Regions from separate parts of the Brevibacillus sp. HB1.4B genome, predicted to be linked through region 1. Evidence: riboswitches for the same ligand, from Rfam matches in the RefSeq annotation. Region 1 holds a riboswitch; each other region holds the start of a gene.
What was found. Region 1 has a riboswitch for cyclic di-AMP ahead of HP398_RS13015 (C40 family peptidase). Riboswitches for the same ligand answer to the same signal wherever they lie in the genome.

Region 1 (6,484 bases):
CGAAGGGGCAATTACGATTACGAACCGTTCGGATGTCATGGATATGGCTACATTCCATCGACAGTTTCAGATCCAGTTCAAGCTGGCTGATCAACATGATCATACCGCAGCTGTTCGTGCTGAGATGCAGCTTCGTACTCAGTTAGCTGATATTGCAGCCGAGCAGCTAGAACAGCCGTTGACAGATCATATCGGATGTACGATTTGCATCCATTTTTACTTGCAGATGGAAAATTACAGAGATGTGCCCGCAGAAGCGAGAGAAATCACATCGATTCTCAATGACATCTGGGGTCAGCGTCCGTATATTACACAGAAAGTATCGGCTAAGCTAGAGGAGCATCGAATCGATTGGCCACCGAAGCAAATAACCAACCAGGTGACGCTGGACTTTCATCGAAAAATTGATGAAGGCAATATCGATGACCTGAACGAATTAATCGATTATACGGTTCAGTCCCTTCAAAAGCTGCAACTATACATGGATCAACAAGCAAAAAGGTAAGCGGACAGAACGGGGATTTACAAAAGGGCAGATGCGTATTATTATTTTGTTAACCTTATAACATTTTCAGTTAACAAAACGGAGGCTAGTACGCATGAGAAACGAACGCTTGAGATGGCTGTTGCTCTCTGCCATCTTTGCCGCAATGACAGCGGTATTGTCGCAGGTGACTATTCCCTTGCCGTTGATTCCGATTACCGCGCAGACGTTAGCAGTAGGGCTGACGGCGACCATTTTGGGAAGACGATACGGGACACTGGCTTTGGTTATTTACGTTTTACTCGGTGCAGTCGGATTGCCTGTATTCAGCGAGGCAAAAGGTGGATTGCAAATATTGGTCGGTAAATCAGGCGGGTACATATTTGGGTTTATTGCAACCGCTTATGTGACCGGACTCTACCTGGAGAAAACAAGATTCAACCTGAAAAACGCCATTATCGCCAATATCATTGGCATGTTTGTCACACTCGCTTTTGGTACAGTACAACTCAAATACGTCATGGACATTCCATGGGATAAAGCTGTCGCATTTGGTGCAACACCTTTCCTCATTGTAGGCGTTGTCAAAGCAGTTCTGGCTTCTCTGATTGGCATCAAGGTACGCGAGCGACTGATTGCTTCTCGTCTGTTGCGTACAGATCAACCTGTTACACGATAAACAAAATGATTTCGTAAGCCATCCGAAGTTCGGGTGGCTTTTTTTCGCATAATCTCCTTATCGTGCCGGATACTATCGGTAGGATTTTGCATGTAAAAAGGAGGAGACACATGAATATCACGATCACCGGCCCAAAAGGCCTTCCAATCTCAGGGAACTTGATGGCATTTCGCCGATCGCCGCTTCAGTTCATCCGCGACGCTGTAGAAGAGCATGGAGAAGTCGTCCATTTTCGCTTTGGTCCTTCCCGCCATGTTTACCTGTTAACGAATCCGGATCATATCAAAGAGGTTTTGGTCAGCAAGCAGGCGCATTTTCGAAAAGGAAAAGCATTGCAGTCGGCACGACCTGTCGTAGGGGATGGAATTCTCACCAGTGAAGGAAAAAAGCATCTACGACAACGACGGCTTATGCAGCCAGCTTTTCATCGAGAACGTATCGCCAGCTACGGAGAGGTGATGGTCCGGCAAGCAGTTGATCTTATGTCGGATTGGAAAACCGGGGAGCTGCGCGATATTCACTCGGACATGATGAAAGTAACTCTTGCGATCATTACGGAGACTATGTTTGGCAAAACCGTCAAGGAAGGTGCCGATCAGATTGGGCATGCCATCGATGTCGGTTTGAAATACGTGGCCAATAAAGGCTCCTCTTTTATCGACATTCCTTTGTCCGTACCTACTAAAAGCAATCGGGAGTTCCTGGAGTCGAGTGAGCTGCTGGACAAAACGATCTACTCCTTGATCGAAGCTCGTCGTAATAGCGAAGGAGAAGAGCACAAGGACTTGTTGGGGATGCTTTTGGCTGCGCGTGATGAAGATGATGGGGAAGGAATGACAGATGAGCAGGTGCGCGACGAGGTCATGACCATTTTTGTAGCTGGTCATGAGACGACTGCGAATACCATGTCGTGGATTTTTTATTTGCTGGCTACCTATCCCGAGGTGGAGAAAAAACTGCATGACGAGCTGTCAACCGTGCTGTGTGAAAAGCTGCCGACAGTAGAGGACCTACCCCAGCTGAAGTATACGAATCTCATTGTACAGGAAACGCTGAGGCTCTATCCAGCAGCCTGGACGATCAACCGGGAAGTGGTAGAAGAGGTGGAGATCGGCGGTCAAACGTACAAGCCAGGTGAAACACTGATGATGAGCCAATATGTCATGCACCGTAACCCACGCTATTATGAGCAGCCTGAACAATTCATTCCAGAGCGTTTTGACAGCGACCTTTTAAAAAGAAATCCAGCTTATGCTTATTTCCCGTTTGGCGGTGGGCCGCGTGTTTGTATCGGGAACAACTTTGCTTTGATGGAGGCAGCTTTGCTATTGGCAACCATCGCGCAGCGATATCGACTACGACTGGCTGAACCAAATCAGGAAGTGGAACCCGAGCCGTTGGTCACCTTGCGTCCAAAGAACGGATTGCCGATGCGTTTGGAGAAGAGATAGAAAAAAATGGAAATAGAGGGCAAAAAAAGAGGCATCTTGTCACTACGGTTTCGCCGATTGTGTCAGATACCGAACTGGGGGTTATTTATCACTGAAAGCAACATGCTTACAAAAATTATTTTACTAGTAAAATATAAAGAAATAATTAACTGAGAATAAATCTATATAAAGTAAGGGTAGCTTGTGAAAGCTACCCGTGGAAGAAGGGGATGGTGAAGGAGAAACTGCTTCCCATTCCCAGTTCACTGTTTACCATCAAATCTCCGCCGTGAAGCCGGACGATGCTTTTGCAAATCGTCAAGCCTAAGCCCGTACCGCCACTGTTGCGATTTCGTGATTTTTCCGCCCGATAAAACTTGGTAAAAATCTTCGGCAAGTCTTCAGAGGCGATTCCTTCTCCTTTGTCGATCACAGTAAAAAGGACATGTCCTTCTCGCTGATCACATGTAAGGTAAATGGAGCCATCTGGTTTGTTGTAGTGAATGGCGTTGTTCAACAGGTTTTCCATGACACGTCGCAGCTTGGTCTCATCCGCTTCGATGTGTAGTTCATTAGAGATACGAAGCTTCCAGTGAAAGGTGAGGCCTGCCTCTTTAATCCTCGGCAAATAGTCCTCAATGATTCCTCTCAAGAAGCTTTTGACATGAATACGATTAATGTTGAGTCGGACTTCGGAGCTTTGGGCGGTGAAGTCCTGCAATTCATCGAGCAGCTTTTCCAAGTCCGTCGTTTTTAGCTCGATTTTGCTCATCTGTTTCTGTATTTTGGTCATATCCGTCACACGACCGGAGCCGATATATGACGCATACCCTTTGATCGTGGTGAGAGGTGTGCGGAAGTCGTGGGCGATCGACGCAATCATTTCGGCCTGTCTTTCTTCCGCTAAGCGAAGCTCATCAACCATATCCCCGAAATATCGAAAGAGTTGCCCAAATTCATCATGCGAGCGATACGTAAATGTCACTAACCGTTTCCCTTCCTGGATTTCTTGGGTGACGCGCGATAATTCGTTCACAGGCCGTAGTATCCAGCGAACGAACAAAGCGAGCAGAACCAATCCCACCAGACTAATGCTTCCGTAAATAAACCAGAGCATCATGGAAACCCCTGTCGTAGCCATCATGTCGTAATCATCTGTGTAGAAATAAACAACGATCTCCCCTGTACGCGGTGGCTCCTGCTGAAAGTGGTACTCAGCTACCACTTTGAGGTCATTTTGCTTGGAAGAATCGCCACGGTTTGATGAGGAGGGAGAAGGCATTTTCAAATTATAGGCGCGCGATGTTTTGCTGTAGATGGTGTTTCCATTGGCATCCTTCACGAGCATGCGGTACATCACGTCGTCTGGCAACTGCTTCTCAAGCTCCAAACGTTCGATTGGGTCCTTGAAATTACTGACGAGAAGCAGTTGATTGAGCATGACCTTCTCTGCGGCTTCCTTCTCAGCCTGATACTGATTATGCCGATCATTTTTGAGTTGAGCGACAATAATGTCTTGAAAAACAAATTTAAACAACAAGATGTTGAGTGTGATCAAGGAAATGAAGGAGAGAAAAATTTTATTACGTAAGCTCATTTAAAGCTTCTCCCCGATAAATACGTAGCCTGTCCCCCATTGTGTTTTAATAAACTGACGCTCTGTTTCCAGCTTTTCCCGGAGGTTTTTGATATGGACGGTCACTGTATTGAGCGAGCCATAACCATATCCCCAGACACGGTCATAGATTTGCTCTCTTGTAAAGACGATGCCCGCATTTTCTGCGAGGAATGTGAGCAGTTGAAATTCTTTTGTAGAGAGCTCAATCTTTTGATTACATACATAAACGGAATACGTTTCTTTATGAATTTCTAGGTCCTTGAATTTCAAAACGGTAATCGGAGAAGAGGCTGTTTCCTTCTCAGGCTGCTCTTCCGTATGCTTGCGAATGCGCTCATAGCGACGCAGGTGGGCACGAATGCGAGCGAGCAGTTCTTCTGTATCAAAAGGCTTCGTGATGTAATCGTCTGCGCCGATTTCGAAGCCGACTACCTTATCTACCGCTTTTCCTTTTGCACTGAGAAACAGTATAGGCAAATCCCACTCACGGCGAATCTGAGAGCAGAGCTCGTAGCCACTCATGTTGGGCATCATAATATCCAAAAGGATCAGGTTAGGTCGCTCTCCTTGGCTGAGCAGGGAGAGAGCATCTTCTCCACTCTCTGCGGAGGAAACGGTGAAGCCCTCGTTCTCCAAAATGTCTTCTAGCAGTTCAATAATCTCCAGATTGTCATCGACAATTAAAATGTGATCTTTCACCGGAACAACCCCCAGTTACTTCTATTAATAAGGAATACCATTCAAAGAATGGGTCTTGTCTATCATAACATGCTTTGACCTCATCAGGGGAAGAAACCCCGTAAGTTATTAAGTTGTTCTAATATGTAAGGGTACCTCTTTAGACCAGGTACTAAATTTCGTCAGAAAAAGCCAGAGACATTGTGTCCCTGGCTTTTTATTATTTTGCCGAACGACTATTTTTGAGCTGGTTTTTCCGGCAACGATGCAGCTTGCACCGCTTTTACCTTTTTCGGAGTTTCTGCTTTCGCTAGAACAGGAGCACTGAGACGCTTAGCGCCTACATAACGTTTGCTCCAGTAGTATGGATCGTTCAACTTGGTGTTGACGACTCCACGACCAGATTCCGAGTGCACGAATGTGCCGTCTCCAATGTAGATACCCACGTGAGAAATGCTGCGACCGTTCGTATTAAAGAACACGAGATCGCCTGGCTGCAAATCTTTTCTGGCTACCTCTGTACCTAATTCGTACTGGGAAGCAGAATTGTGAGGCAGGTCTACACCTAACGCATCAAATACGTAGCGCGTGAAACCGGAGCAGTCAAAGCCCTTTTTGGACGAGCCGGAAGATTTGTAAGGGGTACCGTACAAGTCGCTGACTACTTCATTGAGAGAATTCTCCTCAGCAGCCTGTGCAGCGCCTGCCCCCATAGCAAGCATTCCAGCCATAAATAAAGATAAAACCACCTTGCGCAAAAGAAACTGCTCCCTTCGTGAGCCTACGAGGTTAGCTGAAGGGTTCGGTCGAAAGGACGCCCTAGGCTGCTAGGAGTAGCAACCATTCACCCCAAAAACGTGGTTCCCCCGTTTCCGCCAAGCGGAATTCGGCTATTTTTCGATGTTTTTTTACACGCACTCTTACGAAGATTCTACGCCAGTCCTTTTTTTCCTTCTTTTTCATCCGTTAGTTCACATATTCGTCACAAAATTACCGTCAAATGCTGTAACGTTTTCGCTCGACAGAGCAAGCCGCCTTTCGACGCAGGCTTGTTCTGCCTTGCGCGACAGCTCGTCCGATTAGGGCAGGAAATTGTCTCCGTCCAAGGGCGGAGGGAAAAACCAACCGCACGCCCGTTATGGGAAGCCTATACCGAGGGCTACAATAAGGGCATAACGTTCCACAAGCACCACATGCAAAACGAATGGAGGTAAGCGAGTAATGAGCGAACGGTCTGGCAAAGTTCTACTCGGGCTGGTTCTGCTGCTAGTCGGTGGGTTGGTTCTTCTAGATCTGGTGGGTATCGATATCGGAGACTTGCTCGGGTTCATCATTCCCGGTGTGATCATGATATACGGTGCCAAAAAGATTATGGGACAAACCGGTTCACGCTTTTGGGGAATCCTCGTCTTTCTATTCGGGTTCCTGATGCTGATTGGCAAGCTTGACCTACTGTTTCACGCGCTTCTGGCCATTGGGGTAATTTATCTGGGATATCGCTTACTGCGTCCCAGTCAAGAACCAAAGCAAGCTCCACCTACTTGGGAGCGTGAATGGGCCCAAAAAGTATTAAAGGAAGATACGCTAGACACTTG
Region 2 (6,484 bases), on a different contig from region 1:
GCTCAGGCCATGCGTCAATGCGTTTGTAACGATTGGGTTACTAAACGTATGGTTAGCCAGTGAAGGTTGTTCCTCAATCATTTTTTTACGCCATGCTGCACGCAGCTCAGGCTTTCCTGCTGGGGGAGCATACTCGTAAATGTCTTTTGGCTGGTAAGCAGACAGGTTATCCTGGATGACCTTAAGGTGCATCGGTTGACCGTTTTCCAGTGCAATCCCGATGGTTGCGTTGTACTTTTTCGCTTTTGCTTTCGCTTCTGCCGACTGGCTGAGAATCCCTTCTTTTGGGAAATAAATCAGTTTCGCGATGTCAGACAGCATTTCATACACGTGCGGGTTTTCCCGCTGGATGGTTTGGTTCAGCGTTGATGCCAATGAATGCATGATAGCCTCCCTCTTCATTTGAAAACATCTATGTTTACCAATAAAGATAGCGTATCTACATGCATTTGTCACCCTTGCCCAGCGGGATATTTCAGATTTTGCGAGGTTCCTTTTGACAGCGAGGAACGGATTTGCTACCTTGAAATCGAAAACTGAGTAATGCGGGAGGGAGAAGGAAATGGCTGAACGCAGGATCGTTCGCCTGGGGGACCCTATCTTGCGTGAAACTTCAAAAAGAGTACCGTCCATTACTCCACAGGTTGAAAAGATTTTGGATGATATGGCCCAAACGATTTACGCTGGGAAAGGTCGAGCAGGCTTGTCCGCGATACAGATTGGCATCCCGAAGCGTTTAGTTGTGATGGATTGTGGTAGCGGCTTGATTGAACTGATCAATCCGGTATGGATGAAAAAATCAGGTGAGCAGGAAGGGCAAGAAGCTTGTCTTTCGATACCGGGTGTGTTTGGAATCGTTCGTCGGGCGAATTATGTCAAAGTTCAGACGCTGAACCGCCAAGGAGAAACAAAGACAATCGAAGCCGAAGATTTTCTCGCTCGGTGTATTCAGCACGAGATGGACCATTTGGAAGGAATTTTGTTTATTGATCATACAGAAGAGCTCTACTCAGCAAAAACAGGAAAGAAACTGAATCGCAAGGACTTGCACTGGATACAGACTAAAAGTAGAAACAGAGCATAAACAGCAAGGAGATTGACTCATGAAGCGTTGGAATATTATGTTAACAGGCTTTGGAACAGTAGGACAGCAGGTAGCCAGACTGCTGGAGCAGCGACGGGACCGATACCGCGAGCTATATCAAGCGGATGTCAGACTCGTGGGAGTCGTTCGTTCGGCTTCCGGTCTCTATGATGAGAACGGAATTGATTCAGGAAAATGGGAAGACTATGCACATACAAAACAAGCAAAGAACCCATCATGGAACGCGCTGGAATTTATCCAATCGGTTCAAGCGGATGTGCTCATCGAGGCTGGTCCTTCTGAAAAAGAGGGAGGACCCGGTCTTACTTTTATTCGTTATGCATTGGAAAATGCTATACATGCAATCGCGATTTCAAAAGGTGCGCTTGTTGTCGATTATGCTGGCTTAGCCGCTCTAGCCAAAAAACATGGCGTCGCGTTGAAAGTGAGTGGAGCAACAGCAGCAGCCCTGCCGACGATCGATCTATTGCAGTATAACTTGGCAGGCTGTGAAGTGAAACGAGTCGAAGGCATTTTTACGGGAACGACTAACTTCGTGCTCACAAAAATGATGGAAGAGGGGCTCACCTGTGCGGAAGCAGTCGAGCTCGCTCAGAAGTTGGGGATTGCCGAACCGGACCCTTCTTACGACATCGATGGTTGGGATACAGCTTCAAAGCTCACGATCTTGGCAAACGCCGCTTTTGGTGCGCAAGTAAATCTGACTGATATCGCACGCGCAAGTATTCGCGAAATAACCTCGTTACAAATCGAGAAATGGAAAAAGCATACGAAGATTCCCAAGCTGATCGGAACCATCCAAAAGGAAGCAAATGGCACATTTTCTATAGCCGTGGAGCTTTGTGCAGTGGATCTTACCCATCCATTTGCATCTGTATCAGGTACGACAAAAGCCATATGGGTAGAAACAGATGTCATGGGGGATTTATTGGTCGTTGGAGGAAAGTCAGATCCTGTCGCGGCAGCAGCGGCTGCCTTAAAAGACCTTGAACATATCATTAGCAGATAGGTTCATTTGCATGTGCTTCCAGTGTTCCTTAGGAATGAGTCCTTTACAACCGCGAGCATACTAAGGATGCACCACAAAAAACGGCAAGGGGGCCATACGGATGAACCAATCGTCTGATGTCAATGCCGAGCTGCAGCAAGTATCTGCTTACCCAACCAAGCAAAAAATGAATCAAAAGAACGTCGCTTTGGTAAATGAGCAGGATAGCTGCTGCTGTACCCCCAAAAAGCAGGCATCCGAAGCACAGCAGGAATGATGCCTACACGAAAAAGCCGGGTCTCGATTACGAGACACCGGCTTTTCGTTTCGTACAATGCGTTTTATCCGATAAATTCTTGTACCCAGTAGCCATTTGTGACGCCTACACCAATTTTTGTGAACGCAGGGTTCATAATGTTTTGGCGGTGACCTTCACTGTTCATCCATTGTTGCATAACTTCTTGTGGACTCTGTTGACCCATGGCGATATTCTCACCTGCAGTCGAGTACTGAATGCCATACTGCTTCATCATGTCAAATGGGGAACCGTACGTTGGACTGTTGTGGTCAAAGTAGTTGTTAGCAGACATATCTTGTGCTTTTGCCAAAGCTACTTTGGACAATGCTGCATCCATTTGAACTGGTTTGAGACCTGCTTTTGCACGTTCTTGGTTCACCAAATCCGCGACTTGTTTCGCAAAATCACCAGTTTTTCCTTGTTCCGCTTGATTTACTGGAGCGGCAGGCTGAGTGACGTTATTTCTAGGTTGCGCTGGTGCTGGTTGAACTGGTGTTTGTTGAACTGGTGCTGATTGAAAAGATCCTGGTTGAATTGGGTATGGTTGTACAGGTGTAGCTTGTCCTTGCTTAACAGGTTGCATCGGCTGTACTGCTTGTGACTGGCCAGGAACAAAGCCTTGCTTTTGATAAAAGTTAAAGAACTGTTGTGCATTTGGTGCTTTTTGGAATTGTCCCATATTTTGACCCACATTGAATTGGAATTGTCCGTTCTTCAATGGGCAGTTAGATGCTGCGGAAGCAGAAGAAGCAAACCCTGTCAAAGCCAAGCCTAGACCAAGAGTCATCGCGATTGTAACAGAACCAAAACGTTTCATTAAACAAATCTCTCCTTTTTTTTGCCTACGAGGTTAGTTGTCGGATTCGGGTTGAGGAAACAACCCTACGCCAATTCGGCGATTCACCCCATGTGGAATTGCTCATCCACTAAAAAGTCCCCCGCACTTCCTTTTCAGAAAGTCTCGGCTTATTTCGTTTGGCATGAACAACGATATCAGACAATCCCAATCGAAATAAAGGAGTAATATATGGCAAAAAGCTAGAATCGTTGATAAATTAGGCTCATTTCGCTCCGTTTGATTGTTCCTTCCATGCGGTTAAGCCGCCTTCCAATGCATTTGCTTGAAAACCATGCTCACGAAGAAGAGCGGCAGCTTTTTGAGCTTTGTTACCTGTTGTACATACAGTAACAATCTTCACATTTTGCGCAAGTTTTTCGGTTTCTTCATCGAACGGCTTATCCTGTTCTTTCATTAGAAGATAGGGTGCGTTTCGGGTCGATGCATTTTCGTGAACGAGGCTGCCGGTGATAAATTTCTCGACGTCGCGTACGTCCACTAATAGTACAGGCACTTTCTTTTCAAGCATTTCTGATAATTGAATGGTTGTCAAAGTATGATTTTGCAAATGAAATCCCTCCCAATGCTATTGTAACAGAGTATCGCCTTCCCAGTATAAGGGTGAACGGTTGCTTTTTTTGGACAACCATGGTAGAATAAGATTGCTACTTGAAAAATTGATACCTAATCATTCATCGAGGTGTTTGTATGCTGATGGATAACATTTTTGAATCCCCGATTCACACTGGCGCGGTCATCGGAGCCGCAAGGATGGAAGAGAGGAAGGGCTTTCATTGTTTTAGGTTTTCAAAAGGTTTAGTTTTTAATTTTGCAGTTCCGTCCCATGACATTTGTATATTTGCTGAGTAGGTAAAATTCACGTATCATGAAGGCGTATCATAGCACATGATCTGGTATTTCTTCATGATATGTGAGCTTTATTTGCTTCGGTAAATATGACTAGCATATTCAAATTGAATTTTTGGAGGTTTTTTTAAATGCAAACGAACGGAACAGTAAAATGGTTTAACGCAGAAAAAGGTTTCGGTTTCATTCAAGTAGAAGGCGGAGACGATGTATTCGTACACTTCAGCGCAATCCAAGGTGACGGTTTCAAAACTTTGGACGAAGGTCAAAAAGTTCAATTCAACATCGTTCAAGGCAACCGTGGCCCACAAGCTGAGAACGTAGTAAAACTGTAAGTCTCCTTTTAAAAGAAACTGTCCTTTCGAGGGCAGTTTTTTTTGTCGTGGTCGTAGTAGTAAAATGTAATGCTCCCCGTTGTCAAGACACGATTTTTTGAGGAATAAGTTATGTCCTCCTTTTCGTAGTCCTAGTGTTTAGGATGCGATTTTTTCGATAGTATGGGCGTAAAATTGATCGGGTTTTGCTTCATTTAGAGACTCATTTCGTACTTGCCAACAATTTCGTTCACGGTCTGCTCCTCCCGGAGGACCTCCAGGACAACCTTTGTTTTAAACTCTGAGGTATATTGGTTCCGTTTTTCCATGCTCTTATTATAACTTATTTTTTAACCTCCCGTGTCTCAAGTCTATGGGAGCATTATAAAAGGCGTTGGGATCGTCCTCAGCGCCTGTTCCTGCATGCGAATGGATAAAAAAAGGAACTATGGCGTCCCACCATAATTCCTCATTTTCTTCCTACAAAGTAGTTAAATACAAGTTTCGATTTCGACAGTTTGGAATTGACTGTCAAGAACTGAAAGACCAACAACTTGACCGCCACCGATAGAAGTACGGCCATAAGTGGTGAGAAGGACATTTCTGTTGTTTTCTGCTACGGTAAGGCGCACTTCATAGTGGAAAGAAGCGGGGACCAGCGCATTGAAAGCAGTGCGAGTATTCGCAGGGATAAATTGCGTGATGTCAAGCAAGGTGCTAACTGGATTCGTTTGCGTAACTGCATTACCCCAGTTCAATACTTGCACACGTACTTCAACCTCTTCTGTGTTCAGATTTACGAGGTCGAGGTGAGCGGTGAGAGCAACAGCGAGGTTATTTTGCAAAATACCAGTTGTTCTCACAGTATTTCTTCGTGGGCGTCTGTGACTTCTTTTTTCCGTAACACCTTGATCGTCGTCGTATTCGATTTCAGACATCCATGTTCACTCCATTCTTGAGTATTCTAGTGGGACAATAATACGATATTGTTTCTTGCCTTGATTTGTAACGGCGAACGTAAGGGGACGAGTAACTATTTTTGATAGAGGATGGTGGAGGTTTTGGGAGAAACGCCTGTATGCAAACAACTAAACTATACGGCTCGATTTGATTGGGGATACGAAGGGGTGGAACAGGTCGGGGCAGCATCGGATATGATCGTCATTATCGATGTGCTCTCCTTCAGCACGTGTGTCGATATCGTAACGGGACGTGGAGGGATCGTCTATCCTTATCAGGTGAAGGAGGAGTCAGCCGTAGCATTCGCTAAACAAAAAGCAGCGCTTCTTGCTGGAAAACGTGGAGAACCAATCTCCCTTTCACCCGCCTGTCTGAAAATGGTTCCGATGGGAAGTAGAATGGTGTTGCCCTCGCCAAATGGATCGACCTGTACCTTGCTGGCAAAGAAAACAGGTGCGAAGGTAATCGCTGCGTGCCTTGCGAAATGCATCATCCGTCGCCAGATACATACAACAGCAGAAAGGATCTGTGACGGTTATTGCTTGCGGTGAACGATGGGGAAATGGAGCATTGCGACCCGCTATTGAGGATATGATTGCGGCAGGTGCGCTGCTTCACGAATTGGAGGAATATCGATTGTCACCAGAGGCCAAAATGGCGGTGGCAGCTTTCCGATCAGCCCAAGATCATCTTCTTGCTTATTTGCAGAAATGTGCTTCTGGCCAAGAACTGATCAGCAAGGGATACCCGGAAGATGTCGCACTTGCAGCGGAATGGAATCAGAGTTTCACGGTTCCAGTGCTTAACGATGATTTTGCTTACGAAGCTAATTAGTCTTTTCGCATAAAGAATCCCTCATTCGGTAACCATGGTTATGAACCATACATGAGAAAAACTGGACAGGGAGGATTCATATGGATGACAACAGCAAGTCCATCAACCAGTCAGAAGAAAATATCCTGACGAATCGCCAAGGCCATCCGATTACAGACAACCAGAACCTGCGGACCGTTGGAAATCGCGGGCCAACGGTTCTGGAGAATTACGACTTTCTGGAAAAAATCACACATTTTGATCGGGAGAAAACACCTGAGCGTGTCGTGCATAGCCGAGG
Region 3 (6,484 bases), on a different contig from region 1:
CTTCGGAAACAACAGCATCAGCAAAATCAGAACCGTCCCGAGCTCTACGACAAACAGCACGGGATTCGATTTCATGACCAACGGGTTCAGCTTGCGAAAACTATCAAGTAGAGCCTTTCCTATCAATTGTTTCATAGCTCCTCCACATGCAATAACGCATAGATCAAATAGAGAAAAATACCAACAGCAAAAATGGAGACGATCACCACAGGAATGTCTCCCCCCTCTTTTTTCGTAGGTTGACAGCCCCAAGACGGCTGAGTAATATTAGGCACAATGATAAATTATGGGAGGTATGGCGTTTGGCCATCTCTAACAAAAAAAAGCTGGAAGCCGAAATCAGCGAAGCATTCATAAAATTTCAGCGCGATCTGATTGGACGAGGTCCACAGGAAGCGAAGACCTACATCGTCGGTGATATGGTCATCGTCAGATTTAAAGGTGTTCTCACCGTCGAAGAAAAGCATCTGTCCAGTCACGATAAAGGTCGCCGCATCGTCAAAGAAATGCGCGAGGTTCTCCGTGAGATGTACAGCGAAGAATCGGAAGAAATCGTAGAAAAGCTGACAAGCTGCAAGGTACTATCCAGCCATAGTGATATCAGCACGAAAATGGGTGAACGGATCGAGGTTTATGTATTGGACAAGGACCTCGAAAAAATATTAGGCTAATTTTACAAAGCGCGGCTCCGCCTTCATTTGCAGGCGGAGCCTTTTCTATTCCTCTCTTACCCACTCATCTGTTCGGCCAACCAGCCGTAGCCTTTATACCCGGGCTGGCTCACAATGACGTGATTCGCCCCGAGCGCCTTGTATAACATCGCGTTCCGATGTTCCTGCGTCATCACAAAAATCCGGCAGGTGCCAAGCTGCTTGAACAGTGTAATGAAGTCGCGTCCCTCCGCCCACTCATCGGGAAAGATGTAGACGGAATGGTAGAGCAGCAAGGATTCCTGATCGCGGTAGCACTCGTCAAATGAGATGGGCAAAAAACGCTGAATCGTCTTGTCGCAAGGCCCCGCTGTCAATGAAAAGGCACCGGGATTCCTTCCCCAAAAAGCAGGCAAACTGTCACAGCTTAGTGTCTGGACAAAAGAAGTGAAAGCTTCCCCCTTGCCCATTACGAGATAATGCTTCATAGCAGCGCCTCCCTTCCTTATTGGAGATCCTCAATGGACGAGATGTTCATGTACGAAGGAACCACGAGTCCTATTTTGGTTCCGTCGAGATTCGGACCCAAATCCTCGAATTGCCCACCAAACTTTTTCAAATAGCTCGTATCTGTAGACGGCAGCCAAGCCGCAACCATCCCATCTACATCCCCAATGGCCACTCCTGCCCACATCGGTCCAGTCTGCACCTGACTCAATTCGACTTCATACCCCAGCTTCTGCTCCAGCACATGCTCTACAACGTGCGAGCTGGCAATCTCGGAATCCCATGCTACATAAGCGAGAGTCAGCTTCTCTTTTTGGACAGGCTGGATGCCCTCCACCCATTTCGCTACTTTGGCTTCGTTGTTTTTTACCCATTCCGCAGCGGCCACTTCCGGATCTTTTCCGTCAATCATTTGGACCATGACTGACTCCATATCGGCTGGCTCCCACCAGAACTTATCCAGAAATTGATAGGCAGCAGGCTGATCCTCTTTCAGCCCTTTGCGCACGATGGTATGGATTTGTTCCGCTCCGCCAAAGCCGTTCTTCGGGTCCTCCAAATATTTCAAATCCATCTTTTTAAACATCCAATGCGGCGTCCAGCCCGTAATGATAATCGGTTCCTTCGCTTCGTACGCCTTGATCAAAGCTGCTGTCATCGCTGCATCGGAGCCTTCAACAAGCTGCCATTTATCCAAGCCATACAAGTTCATGACTTCCTCTGTCTTCACCATCGAGCCTGCTCCTGCGTCGATTCCGATGATTTTGTAGTCGAGCTTTTCTCCTAGCGCGTTGTCCGACGTCTCAGAAGGAATAGGACCGACTACCGTTGCTGTCGGTATTTGTGTGTTTGTGTTTTGACTGGAGCAGCCTGCGAGCCAAGCTGTCGCTCCCATCATCACTGCCAGTAAAGCTGGAACCGCTTTGTTCATCATATGTTTCTCTCCTTTTTTCCTGCATGTTGAGTAAGCCGATCCAAGACGATAGCGATGATCACGATGGATAGCCCCGCCTCGAATCCTCTTCCTATATCCACTTGCGATACGGCGCGATATACGTCTGCACCCAAGCCTTTCGCCCCGATCATAGCCGCTATGACCACCATCGACAGGGCGAGCATGATACACTGATTGACTCCCGCCAAGATCGTCGATTTCGCATACGGCAGTTGCACTTTCACGAGCTTTTGCCACCCAGTTGCGCCAAAGGCATCCGCTGCTTCCTCCATTTCCGCTGGCACCTGACGTATGCCTAAGTTCGTGAGACGCACGATTGGCGGCAAAGCAAAAATAACGGAGGCAATGACTCCCGGCACCTCACCCAAGCCAAAGAAAAAGATCGCGGGAATCAAGTAAACAAACGCTGGCATCGTCTGCATCAAATCCAGTATTGGCGTGACCAGATTGCGAAACGTATCGTATCTCGCGCAAAGAATGCCCACCGGAATCCCGATGGCGATCGAAATCATGGTGGCAGTGAGGACGAGTCCCAATGTCTCCATCGTTTCATCCCAGTACCCCAGGTTGTGAATGAGAGAAAGTCCGACAACCGTAAAGACCATAGACGCTCTCCCTGCAAAAACCCACGCAGCGGCCCCCAGCAGCAAGATGAGAATCAGCGAAGGTATCTCTGCCAAAACCGTGGAACAGTAAGTCACCATCGTAGAAATGACGATAGACACTGGATCAAACAATACCCCTTTGTACTGGCCCAGCACCTCCACGAACCCTTCCATCCATTCGCCAATCGGCAGCTTAGGCACGACGTCCATCACTCATCACCTCTGCTCTCTGGTGTTCTTGGACATTGACTTTGCCTACCAGCCCGCCTAGCACCGCTCCTTTTACGATGACACCCAACAAACGCTGCTGCTCGCCCACTACCGCAATCGGGACGTGCAGGTCTGCCATCATCGGGAACAAGCTGTGCAGACGTGCGTCAGGTGAAACAGTAGGGAGGTCGGTTTTCATAATCGTCTCCAGTGAATCCCCCGTACCGATCGCGAGTGATACGTCATACGCCGTAATCAAGCCGAGCAGTGTGCGCTTTTTGTCCACGACGTACAAGCTGGACACACCGTTATCCATCATGAGTTGCAGCGCCACTCGCGCCCCTTTGTCAGGCGTGATTGCTTCTGCCCGTTTCATCACATTTTCAGCAACGAGCACTCTGGACAGGTCGGCATCCTCGACGAACTTCCGCACGAATTCATCCGCTGGGTCTGCCATGATTTCTTCCGGGCGGCCGATCTGAATGATCTGTCCGTCTTTCATAAAGGCAATCCGATCACCCAGCCTCAACGCCTCGTGCAAGTCATGTGTAATGAACAGGATCGTCTTTTTCATCGTCATCTGAAGCTCCAGTAGCTCATCCTGCATGTCTTTTCGAATGAGCGGGTCCAGTGCACTGAACGCTTCGTCCATCAAGAGAATATCTGGATTATTAGCCAACGCCCGCGCCAATCCGACTCGCTGGCGCATCCCTCCGCTCAATTGATCCGGGTACGCATTTTCCCACTCGGTTAATCCAACGAGCGCAAGCGCTTCCCGTGCTTTTTCTTGCCGGAGTCCTGGTGGTACTTGTTGAATCTCCAAACCGAACTCGACGTTTTCTCGTACCGTCCGCTGCGGAAACAGGGCGAAGTTTTGGAAAACCATCCCGAGCTTCTTCCTCCTCACCTCGCGCAAAGCCGATGCCTTCATGTCCACGATCTCTTCCCCGTCGATCTCGATGCTTCCACTCGTTGGATCAATCAGTCGATTACACAGTCGGATTAAGGTTGACTTGCCGCTGCCGGACAGGCCCATGATCACGAAGATTTCACCTTCCTCGACTTCAAAGCTGACCTGATTCACCCCGATAGACTGGCCCGTTTGCTTGTAAATTTGTTCTTTCGTACGTCCTTCTGCCAGTAGCTTCAAGGCCAGCTCGGGCTGCTTGCCGAACACTTTTGTCAGTTGATGGACCTTCATTTTGGGCATGGTATCCCTCATCCTTCGTTTTTTCGTAAATGCAAAAAGCCTGCGAAGTTTCCACACTCCAGCAAAACCAAGCAGGCACGCTTGATTTATACTCGTGTAAAAAATCCGCAGGCTTACGTAATACCTGGCATCCCTTTTCAGGACTCCCTGTACTCTGTCTTCCTGATTTCGATTGTCAGCGGTTTATCTCGTACCGACTGCCTCCCAGCGATCCACACGTTTTTCGATAACGTCTGTATGGCGTAAGCTGCTCATCGGTATTTCCATAAAAAATAGGCCGATCCATCCTTTTTCTCCAGAACAAAGGTCCCAAAGAAAAAGCCTGCATCGGCCTATCACACGCCCGCAAGGAATCCCCTTGTTGCGTATTATATGCCTAGACTTTATCCATCCATGACCTTCCCTGCTTTGGCCGACGAGGTTAGCTGACGGGTAGGATGGCAGAGAAGACTTTTCCTCATCCCTCCTGATCACTCAGGATTAACCCCAAAAGATTGGTTCCCCCGCTTCCGAAAATCTCGGAACTAGGCCGTATGTGTTGTTTCTTGATTAAGCTTGATTGTGATTTGATTATACGCTCGCTTCCAGTTATTGTGAACGTTCGTTTAGCACGGTTTTAACCGGACTTTGTCTTTCTTTATGAATCGGATTGGATTAGCTCTCGGTTACTCATTCGATTAAAGGAATCGTGCGTTATTCTCTCTCGCATGTGGGGTGGGGAGGAAACAGGAGAAAACGCTCAGCTTCTTGGAACACCTGCGAGGGAGCATCGGTGCCCGGCTCCGTGAAAAAAAGCGAAACCGCGTCCAAAGTAGTCCATCAGGATGTGGCTCAGAGGTGGACGCTAAAGGCAGTTTCTCTTTTTTTCACTGCGCCTCGGTAGGTGTGTCCAAAGATCTTCGCTTATTTCTCCTGTTTCCTCTACGAGCTGTTGGGAGTCTACATGCATTTAATGAAGCACCCCCTTGAATGCTGCTTTCAAGATGTAAACAATAGTCGCTTGGGAAGAAGAACATTTCCAGTCCTAGCGCCTCTGGAGCCCAACTCAGCGTAGAAATGAATGGCGGGGGTTGTCAGCTTCAACCTCTGCGAATACATCTTCGAAACTCTACTTTTGAAGCGCTCCCGACATTCATTTCGGAGCGGACAGTCTAACCCCTTGCGGGGCGTAGGCCGAAGCGTAGACTGGAAATGGGCTTCTTCCCATCCCCTACAGCTACTCCAAGCAAAACAGCCAAAAAGCTCCCGCCTCATGGAATCAGGCAGGAGCTTTTTTCGATAGTAATAGCACGATGCTTAAACGACGTCGTAGCCTTGGTCTTCGATTGCTTCTTTTACTGCTTCGAGTGTCAATGTGCTCTCATTGTAGGAAACATCAACCTTTTTATCAGCCAAGTGCACTTTGCCTTCTGCACCCAGTTCTTTCAATGTATTCTCGATACGCGCTACACATTTGTTGCAAGACATACCTTCTACGTTCAATGTGATATTTGTCATGATCAATCTCTCCTTACATTTTATGTTGTATAGGTAAGGCGGACAAAGCCGCTTGTTACTGTTGTTACAGCTTCACTCGTTGCAGTCTCAGTGCGTTGAGTACAACGGATACGGAGCTGAAGGCCATTGCAGCACCGGCAAGCCATGGAGCGAGGAAGCCAATTGCGGCAATCGGGATGCCCAAGGTGTTGTAGGCCAGTGCCCAGAACAGGTTCTGCTTGATGTTGCGGATGGTGAGTTTGCTCATCTCGATGGCGTCTGCGACACTGGTCAGTTCGCCGCGCATCAAGGTAATATCGGCTGCTTCCATAGCCACATCTGTACCTGTACCGATTGCCATACCGACGTCAGCGGTAGCGAGTGCAGGAGCATCGTTGATACCATCGCCGACCATCGCAACTTTTTTGCCTTGTTCTTGCAGTTTTTTCACTTCTGCGGCCTTGCCTTCAGGCAGGACTTCTGCGATGACGTGATCGATTCCTGCTTCACGGGCAATGGCCTCAGCAGTTTGACGGTTGTCACCGGTCATCATGATCACAGTCAATCCCATTGCTTTCATGCGTTGAACAGCTTGCTTGGAGGTCGGTTTAATCGTATCCGCTACGGCAATCAAGCCAGCGAGCTTGCCTTCGACGACTGCGAGCATCGCCGTTTTACCGGAGCGCTCCAGTGCCAGCATGGTATCAGACACTGCTTGATACGAAATTTGATGTTTTTCCAGCAAGCGGCGGGTACCGACGAGTACTTCTTTGCCAGCGACGGTTGCCTGGATACCGAAACCAGGAATGGCTTCAAAAGAATCTGTATTCGTCAAGGTGATTCCTTTATCTGCAATTCCGCGAACGATGGC

Region 2: linked by a shared signal. The riboswitch ahead of HP398_RS04105 (CAP domain-containing protein) and the one ahead of HP398_RS13015 (C40 family peptidase) in region 1 are both predicted to bind cyclic di-AMP.
Region 3: linked by a shared signal. The riboswitch ahead of HP398_RS26670 (quaternary amine ABC transporter ATP-binding protein) and the one ahead of HP398_RS13015 (C40 family peptidase) in region 1 are both predicted to bind cyclic di-AMP.

The regions. Positions count from the first base shown of each region.
Region 1 is NZ_JABSUT010000004.1:490,422-496,905, forward strand. Features, by position in the region: gene HP398_RS12990 (hypothetical protein) at 1-505, shown strand, start outside; gene HP398_RS12995 (biotin transporter BioY) at 600-1,163, shown strand; gene HP398_RS13000 (cytochrome P450) at 1,274-2,614, shown strand; gene HP398_RS13005 (sensor histidine kinase) at 2,805-4,190, opposite strand; gene HP398_RS13010 (response regulator transcription factor) at 4,191-4,910, opposite strand; gene HP398_RS13015 (C40 family peptidase) at 5,126-5,647, opposite strand; cyclic di-AMP (ydaO/yuaA leader) riboswitch at 5,652-5,791, opposite strand; gene HP398_RS13020 (LiaF transmembrane domain-containing protein) at 6,111-6,484, shown strand, end outside.
Region 2 is NZ_JABSUT010000001.1:872,837-879,320, reverse strand. Features, by position in the region: gene HP398_RS04125 (aminotransferase class I/II-fold pyridoxal phosphate-dependent enzyme) at 1-384, opposite strand, end outside; gene def (peptide deformylase) at 563-1,084, shown strand; gene HP398_RS04115 (homoserine dehydrogenase) at 1,104-2,114, shown strand; gene HP398_RS04110 (hypothetical protein) at 2,215-2,370, shown strand; gene HP398_RS04105 (CAP domain-containing protein) at 2,435-3,208, opposite strand; cyclic di-AMP (ydaO/yuaA leader) riboswitch at 3,216-3,368, opposite strand; gene HP398_RS04100 (rhodanese-like domain-containing protein) at 3,453-3,797, opposite strand; gene HP398_RS04095 (cold-shock protein) at 4,228-4,431, shown strand; gene HP398_RS04090 (hypothetical protein) at 4,902-5,348, opposite strand; gene HP398_RS30805 (hypothetical protein) at 5,460-5,921, shown strand; gene HP398_RS30800 (2-phosphosulfolactate phosphatase) at 5,899-6,204, shown strand; gene HP398_RS04080 (catalase) at 6,285-6,484, shown strand, end outside.
Region 3 is NZ_JABSUT010000013.1:159,645-166,128, forward strand. Features, by position in the region: gene kdpB (potassium-transporting ATPase subunit KdpB) at 1-135, opposite strand, end outside; gene HP398_RS26650 (Na-translocating system protein MpsC family protein) at 303-671, shown strand; gene HP398_RS26655 (hypothetical protein) at 728-1,138, opposite strand; gene HP398_RS26660 (glycine betaine ABC transporter substrate-binding protein) at 1,156-2,091, opposite strand; gene HP398_RS26665 (ABC transporter permease) at 2,088-2,927, opposite strand; gene HP398_RS26670 (quaternary amine ABC transporter ATP-binding protein) at 2,911-4,137, opposite strand; cyclic di-AMP (ydaO/yuaA leader) riboswitch at 4,532-4,678, opposite strand; gene HP398_RS26675 (cation transporter) at 5,434-5,634, opposite strand; gene HP398_RS26680 (heavy metal translocating P-type ATPase) at 5,699-6,484, opposite strand, start outside.